Regions from separate parts of the Massilia sp. TWP1-3-3 genome, predicted to be linked through region 1. Evidence: predicted binding sites of a transcription regulator. Region 1 holds the regulator's gene; the other holds the start of a gene.
What was found. The regulator NrdR, encoded in region 1, represses ribonucleotide reductase genes. The targets are predictions, from matches to a motif close to CACNANATNTNGTG.
Positions count from the first base shown of each region.

Region 2: the regulator NrdR is predicted to act here: its motif matches at 2,400-2,413, upstream of ACP7D4_RS10665 (ribonucleoside-diphosphate reductase subunit alpha).

Region 1 covers NZ_JAFCWX010000032.1:55,150-59,358, reverse strand. The annotation lists gene ACP7D4_RS23535 (SDR family oxidoreductase) at 1-119, opposite strand, end outside; ZMP/ZTP riboswitch at 248-359, shown strand; gene glyA (serine hydroxymethyltransferase) at 461-1,708, shown strand; gene nrdR (transcriptional regulator NrdR) at 1,734-2,201, shown strand; gene pilV (type IV pilus modification protein PilV) at 2,362-2,940, shown strand; gene ACP7D4_RS23515 (PilW family protein) at 2,937-3,854, shown strand; gene ACP7D4_RS23510 (pilus assembly PilX family protein) at 3,862-4,209, shown strand, end outside.
Region 2 covers NZ_JAFCWX010000008.1:244,235-248,443, reverse strand. The annotation lists gene ACP7D4_RS10665 (ribonucleoside-diphosphate reductase subunit alpha) at 1-2,142, opposite strand, end outside; partial or broken gene ACP7D4_RS10660 (IS5/IS1182 family transposase) at 2,638-2,820, opposite strand; gene ACP7D4_RS10655 (CPBP family intramembrane glutamic endopeptidase) at 3,078-3,950, opposite strand.

The DNA of each region.
Region 1 (4,209 bases):
AGGGCGTCGAGCCGCTCCTTGCGGCGCCCGCTAATCACGACCTGATGGCCATTTTTTACGAACGTACGTGCCATTTCAGCGCCAAAACCTGCCGAGGCGCCTGTAATAAAAACGATCATTTCTCACATCCCTACAGTGGGGTAACCACCAAATTGTAGCCGATGTGTCCTTCGATCCGGCGCGCTGTCACCTTTGCAAGCCCTTTCCTTGCCCAAATCAAGGGTTTAACTTACAATTTGGCCTCCATTACGTCTCACGTAACTGGCGAAAAGTCGCGGCGAGGTCCTTGCCAGTCGGCGAAAGGTGGGCTTCCACCGGGGAACGTGAGATTTCATCAGCCGTTCGCCTGGGCAGCCACCGATGGAAGCGCACGATGAGGCTGCCTGTCCTGTTTCCGACGGTATTCCTCATTCGATCCTTACAGTCAGGTGCCTCGCACTCTTATCGATTGGAGTTTTTCATGTTTGCAAAAGATCACACGCTCGCCAATGTTGACCCGGAATTGTGGGCCGCAGTTCAAAAAGAAAACACCCGCCAGCAAGATCACATTGAGCTGATCGCCTCCGAGAACTACACCTCGCCTGCCGTGATGCAAGCCCAGGGCTCGCAGTTGACCAACAAATACGCCGAAGGCTATCCAGGCAAGCGCTACTACGGCGGCTGCGAATTCGTCGATATCGCCGAGCAGTTGGCAATCGATCGCGTCAAGCAATTGTTTGGCGCTGAAGCGGCCAACGTGCAGCCTAATTCCGGTTCCCAGGCCAACCAGGGCGTGTTCTTCGCCATGCTCAAGCCGGGCGACACCATCATGGGCATGTCGCTGGCCGAAGGCGGCCACCTGACCCACGGCATGGCGCTGAACATGTCGGGCAAGTGGTTTAATGTTGTTTCCTACGGCTTGACGCCGGAAGAAGACATCGACTATGACGCTATGGAAAAACTGGCCCATGAGCACAAGCCGAAGATGATCATCGCGGGCGCCTCGGCGTTTTCGCTGAAAATCGACTTCGAGCGCTTCGCCAAGGTCGCCAAGGATGTGGGCGCTTACTTCATGGTCGACATGGCGCACTACGCCGGCCTGATCGCCGCCGGTGTCTACCCGAACCCGGTGCCGCACGCCGACTTCGTCACCTCGACCACGCACAAGTCGCTGCGCGGCCCGCGCGGCGGCATCATCCTGATGAAGGCCGAGCACGAAAAGGCGATCAACTCGGCAATTTTCCCCGGCATCCAGGGTGGCCCGCTGATGCACGTGATCGCCGGCAAAGCCGTTGCCTTCAAGGAAGCGCTGGAGCCTGGCTTCAAGGAGTACCAGCAGCAGGTCGTCAAGAACGCCGACGCCCTGGCCAAGGCGCTCATCGCGCGCGGCCTGCGTATTGTTTCCGGCCGCACCGAGTCGCACGTGATGCTGGTCGACTTGCGCGCCAAAAACCTGACGGGCAAGGAAGCCGAAGCCCTGCTCGGCGCCGCGCACATGACGTGCAATAAAAACGGCATCCCGAACGACCCGCAAAAGCCGTTCGTCACCTCCGGCATTCGCCTGGGCAGCCCGGCGTTTACCACGCGCGGCTTCAAGGAAGAAGATGCCACCACGGTCGGCAACCTGATCGCCGACATCCTCGACAACCCGGGCGACCAGGCTGTGGTGGAGCGCGTCAAGGCCGAAGTCAAGAAGCTGACCGACAAGTACCCGGTCTACGCTTCTTAAAGCCAAGCGAAGCGCCGGCGCCCACATGAAATGTCCTTTCTGTCAGCATGAAGATACCCAGGTCCTCGACACGCGCGTGTCCGAGGAGGGCGATTCGATCCGGCGCCGGCGCCGCTGCGCCAAGTGCGACAAGCGCTTCACGACCAAGGAACGGATCGAGCTGTCGATGCCGATCATCGTTAAAAAGAACGGCAGCCGCACCGATTTTGCGTCGGCCAAGCTGCGCGGTTCACTGATGCTGGCGCTGCGCAAGCGCCCCGTGTCGGCCGAAGCGATCGACCTGGCCGTGGCCTCGATCGAGGAAAAGCTGCTCACCAGCGGCCAGCGCGAAGTTGACACCAATTACGTGGGCGAACTGGTCATGGCCGAACTCAAACGGCTCGATAAGATTGCCTACATCCGTTTTGCCTCCGTCTACAAGAACTTCGAGGACCTGGCCGAATTCCAGGATGCCATTGCCGAAGTCGGGCAAGAGCGCAAACCCCGCAAATAAGTCCCTTCGCACTATTGAGCCATCTCATCGGCGGCTTTGTCACGCCTGATAACTTGGTGCCCAAGCGACCCAGATCAATGCAAGGTAGCGAACTCTGCAGTGTAAATGCAGGGGCCGCACCGTGCTTGGCTGCCGCGCGTTCAACGTTGCGGAGGCTCTGGTGCAAGCAAAACAGGTTGGCGGCTTTACCCTCATCGAAGTGCTGGTGTCCATCCTGGTGCTGGCCATCGGCGTGCTGGGCGCCGCCGGTGCGCAACTCGCCGCGCTGCAAACGCGCCAGGCCACCGCGCTCACGTCGGCAGCGGTGCAACTGGCAGGCTCGCTGGCCGACCGTATGCAGGCCAACGCGCAACAGTCGCGCGGTGGCGACGCGCTCAATGCCTACCTGCAGCTCCATTACGACGCGCTGACCGACGGCGCGCCCGCGCCCCCTGCTGCGCCTTGCTATGCGGGCGCCGACTGCAACAGCGCGCAAATGGCTGCCTTTGACCTGTACGAAATTTCGCAGGCGCTGCACGCCGGCTTTCCCGGCGCTCGCGTCACCGTTTGCCGCGACGCCGCCATCGTGGCCCAAGGGGCCAAAGGGGCCAAAGGGGCCAATACGCTGGCCTGGCCGTGCGCGGGCGGGCTCAATGCGCCCATCGTCATCAAGCTGGGCTGGCGCACGCGCAGTACGGACGCCGGCGCCGAGGCGCAGTTCGCGCCAATGGTGGCCATCGTCGCGGGAGCATCCTCATGAAGCGCGAGCGCGGTTTTACCATCAGCGAGCTGCTGGTGGCCGTGGCCGTCGGCGCCTTCGTCATCCTGATCGCCGCTATGACGCTGGTGTCTGCCAGCGCCAGTTATGTGGCCCAGACCGAGGCCGCCATGGTCGACGACGCCGGGCGCTTTGCGCTGGCCGCCATCGAGCGGGCGGCGCGCCAGGCCGGCTTTGCCGACCTTGACCGCGACGACGCCGCCGGCGAGCCCGACCCAGCCGCACCGCCCTTCATCATGGGGCTGGACGCCGCATCGCTTTCGTCTGACAGCGATGCGCTGACCAATCCGCGGCCGGCCGCCATCAATGGCAGCGACGTGCTGGCGCTGCGCTTTGCCGGTTCGGGCAAGGCCGGCGGCGACGGCAGCGCGCTCACGTGCGCCGGCTTCACGGTCGGCGCCGGGCAGGAGGGCTGGAGCATCTTTTATGTCGGCAGCAGCGCCAAGGGCGAACCTGAATTGCGCTGCAAATACCGCGGCGCGAACAACTGGAGCGCCGAGGCGGTGGTTGGTGGTGTGGATTCGTTCCAGGTCCTGTACGGGGTTGACACCGATGCCGTCGCGGACGGGCAAGCCAACCGCTTCGTTAGCGCCACCGACATTACGGCGCACGATGCCAACCTGGCGCCAGAGGCCGACAGCATGGGAACGATCGTGCCCGACACATGGTGGAAGCGCGTGGCGAGCATCAAGGTGGCGCTGGTGCTGCATGGCGCGCGGCGCAGCAAGGGCGTGGGCAGTGCTGCGGTGTTCGACCTGTTTGGCGCGGCCTACAGCGCTGCCGCCCCCGGCGACCTGGGCGTGCACGTCGAAAAGGCAAACATGGCGCTGCCGCTGCGTGATCGCGAGCGGCGCACATTCTCGTCCACTATCCAATTGCGCAATGTGGCGCACTGAGGGCAGGATGCGTTCTCATCGCCTCCGCACCCATCGTTCACCAGCCGCCGCGCAACAAGGCGCTGCGCTGTTTGTCACGCTGTGCATCGTGGTGGTGCTGATGCTGCTTGCCGCTTCCATGGTGCGCACCGCGCTCAATGCGGAACGCTCGGCGCGCGGCGAGCGTGATCGGCAAATCGCACTGCAAGGGGCCGAGGCGGCATTGCAAGACGCTGAACACGATATCGAAGGCGGCGCCGATCCCGCGTCCAAGCGGGCGGCCATGTTCGCGGACGGCAGCGCCGAAGGGTTCGTTCAGGGCTGCGGGGCGGGGCAGGACAATCCCGAGCTCGGGCTTTGCCTGCGTTCGCTTGAA
Region 2 (4,209 bases), on a different contig from region 1:
GTCTTGCGGCAGGATGCCGCGGCTCCACAGCGAACCCTCGTAAGACGCGTAACGGCCGCGCTCTTCAGCCAGCTCGGTCGAGGCCAGGTAAGCGTAGTAGCAAACGGCTTCCATCGAACGGTCCGCGAACTCGACAGCCTGCATCGACGAGTAAGGAACGCGCATCATGTGCAGACAATCCTGGAAGCCCATGATACCCAGGCCCACCGGACGGTGGCGCATGTTTGAATTGCGGGCCTTGTCGACAGCGTAATAGTTGATGTCGATGACATTGTCGAGCATGCGCATTGCGGTGCGGACGGTCTTTTGCAGCTTGACCGGGTCGAGCTTGCCTTCTTTCATGTGGGCCGGCATGTTCACCGAACCAAGGTTGCAGACGGCGATTTCATCCGGCCCCGTGTTCAGGGTAATCTCGGTGCACAGGTTCGAGCTGTGGACCACGCCCGTGTGCTGCTGCGGCGAACGGATGTTGCATGGGTCCTTGAAGGTGATCCACGGGTGGCCCGTTTCAAACAGCATCGACAGCATCTTGCGCCACAGGTCGAGCGCGGCTACTTTTTTGAATACGCGGATTTCCCCGGCTGCCGCTTTCGCTTCGTAGCCCAGGTAGGCGGTCTCGAACGCTTTGCCGACCTTGTCGTGCAAGTCCGTGCAGTCGGACGGCGAAAACAGCGTCCAGTCGCCCTTTTCCATCACGCGCTTCATGAACATGTCGGGAATCCAGTTGGCCGTGTTCATGTCGTGCGTGCGGCGGCGGTCGTCGCCCGTGTTCTTGCGCAGGTCGAGGAATTCCTCGATGTCCATGTGCCACGTTTCCAGGTAGGCGCACACGGCGCCCTTGCGCTTGCCGCCCTGGTTCACGGCGACGGCGGTGTCGTTGACCACTTTCAGGAACGGCACCACGCCTTGCGACTTGCCGTTGGTGCCCTTGATGTGGGCGCCCAGGGCGCGCACCGGCGTCCAGTCGTTGCCCAGGCCGCCGGCGAACTTGGCCAGCAGCGCGTTTTCCTTGATGGCGTCGTAGATGCCTTCCAGGTCGTCCGAGACCGTGGTCAGGTAGCACGACGACAATTGCGAGCGCAGCGTGCCCGCGTTGAACAGCGTCGGGGTCGAGCTCATGAAGTCGAACGACGACAGCAGGTTGTAGAACTCGACGGCGCGCGCTTCGCGGTTTTCTTCGCGCAGCGACAGGCCCATGGCCACCCGCATGTAGAAGGCCTGCGGCATTTCAATGCGCACGTCGCGCACGTGCAAAAAGTAGCGGTCGTACAGGGTCTGCAGGCCGATGTAGCCGAACTGCAGGTCGCGGTCGGCAACCAGTGCGCGGGCCAGCTTGGCCAGGTCGAAGGAAGCGAGGACCGGGTCCAGCAGTTCATTCGCGATGCCCTTGGCGATGTACTGCGGGAAGTACTCCAGATAGTGCGCGGCCGCTTTCGCCTGCGGCACTTCCTGGCCAAAGACTTCCTTGCGGATCGTGTGCAGCAGGATGCGGGCGGTGACTTGCGAGTACGCCGGGTCTTTTTCCATCAGCGCGCGCGCGGCCAGGATGGCCGACTTGTGCAGCTCTTCGACCGGCACGCCGTCGTACAGGTTGCGTACGGTTTCGGCCAGGATGGCGTCGGCGTCGACGTGCTTTTCCAGGCCGACGCAGGCGGCGTTGATCAGGTCGCGCACTTGCTGCATGTCGAGCGCGCGGCGCACGCCATTGTCAAGCACGTGGATCTGCGGGGCGGCGATATCGCTGGCGCCCTGGGCTTCCTTTTGCAGGCGGCGCTCTTCCATGTGCTTGGCGCGGTACAGCACGTAGGCGCGCGCGACGTCATGCTCGCCCGAGCGCATCAGCGACAGTTCAACCTGGTCCTGCACGTCTTCGATATGGAAGGTGCCGCCCGATGGCTGGCGCCGCACGAGGGCGCTGACGACATTGTTGGTGAGCTGCTCGACCAGGTCGCGCACGCGCGCCGAGGCTGCGCCCTGGCCGCCGACCACGGCCAGAAACGCCTTGGTGACGGCGATGGCGATCTTGGATGGCTCGAACGCGACGACCGAGCCGTTGCGGCGGATGATGCGGTAGTCGCCGCTGGCGGCGATCGCCGCCGGGCTGTTTTCGACTGGTGCTGCAGCTCCAGGTGTGACGTGCATGGGATTGTTCGGTGATTCTTGGTTTGTCTGCATGAGACCTCCTGGAACGGCTGGCAGTTGTGCTGCGCCGATTGTTATATCAAGTGGGCTGCCCTCGGGCGCGCCCAGTTCTAAGACTGAAAAAGCAAAAAAATGACCATCCTGCCTGGCGCGCCGGGCTGGAATTCATCGTCATTTTTTGGTAAATACTGCGCTCTTTTTGGGGCGTTCTTTAAAGAAAGCACTCTTATGCATTTTGGCTGAAGTTCTCTTTGTACCACTACATCTAGTGCATTGATCAAATTTGAGGACTAATTGTAGTGGCTAGGCCGAACGCTTGCAATAGCTTTCTGGAATCACTAACCTAATTTTTTTGACATTTATTCGCGTGCGGGCCCTTGACATTTCCGAGTGCGGGCGCGAGGCGCATCAGGCGGTGAGCGGACACTAACGTCAGTGCCCAAATAGCGGGCAGCCGGGTGAAAAGGTAAGGCGAAAAGCGCCAGCGCATTGCCCGAGCGGGATGAGCAGACGCGAGTCATGCACCTGCGCGCCCGAGATCCGGGCTACTAGCGGCGGCCCACGCTGGTCCACCAGCAGATGGTGTTTGCAGGCGAGTTTGCCACGATCGGTCGGGTTACGGCCCGTATGCTCGCCACCCACAGCTGCCGGTGCGCTAGCGGCGTCACCGCTAGCTCGATCCACATGGACGTGCGCGCGAAGCCGTCGCGCCTTTCGGCGACCGTAGGTGGGCCGGGAGATGAGTTGCTATGAGCGACCGAAGGCCTTCAGGAAGAAGTGCTTCGGCCATGGCATCACTCCGCCTGTAAACACGGCGCATATCTTAATGCCCGGACTGAACCCGCGTGCGGCCGCCCTCGCCCCAAAGGCGTCATTGCTTTCTTGAAAGGTCGAACGTCTAGCACGGACCGGATGAAGCAAGACCTACGTATCGACTATGCAACGGACACGTAAGCGTTGCTGCTTTGAACGGAGCGCGCACGAATAATGAGGACGGCGAACCCAAGCAGAGCCAAGGTCAGGGCCACCACTGAACCCTCCGCCCCAAAGGATCCGCCACTGAGCCACGACGGTCCTGTCAGATGCCCTAGAATCAGGCCATCACCGTCGCTCGTGCCGGAGACCAGCGACGAGAACACCTGGCTTTGAACATAGTTCCAAGCAAAGTGGATCCCAATGCACAGCCACAACCTGCGCGTTGCCATGTACGCCGCCGCAAACATCATTCCAAAGGCTGTACATGTCAGTACTCCGATCGGATTGGCGCCGAGATTAGGCGCGTGAACCAAGCCGAAGAATATTGAGGAAATTGCCACACCCCAGACACTTCCAAGCGCCTTTTGCGAAATGCCGAAAACAATGCCACGCCCGACTATTTCCTCGAGCAGTGCAACTCCCAGGTAAAAAGGAACGATGCTTAGCATTGCAACAGTGGGTGCGCCGAAGCCATCAATCCGGTACGCCCCCAAAGACCACAGCACACCAAACAACAGCACCTGCATTGCAAAGCCGATCAGCACGCCAAAGGCCAGTTCGCTTGACGCTCCGCGCATCGACAACTCCGTCACGGGTCGTCTCTCGACTCGAAGCACGAAGAACCGGTATGCTAAAAAAATGAGCACTGATGCGAGTACCATCGGCCAGACATGCGCGTAACGCGCTGGAAGCAGCGCGTGCGCAGTCTTCGTCACCAAGGGTGCTGGAAGCCACACCAGCAGCGACCCCAACAGAATGCGAACCACCGGATTTCCCAGCGCGCGCCTACTTAGCGAAACACTTTTGCTGGAGGATGCTTGCTTTTCATGCATAGTCAAAATGTTCCTGCCTTTCCAATAAGCGCAAAGTTTCGCGTCACCATATGGGCCACGCAATGCGCAGACTAATAGGTCCGCTGCAGCAGGGATAGCGTCACGCGACAGGCTGCGCCGCAACTAGGACGAGTTGCAAAAATCGGGGGTTAGTCTGTGCGCGGGGCTGGGATATGCAGTTGGTGCGGCTGAATGCAGATTCATTTGCAGCGAATGCTGGTTTGAGAGGGCTGTCGGTTGCAGGTATTGCTGGCCGATA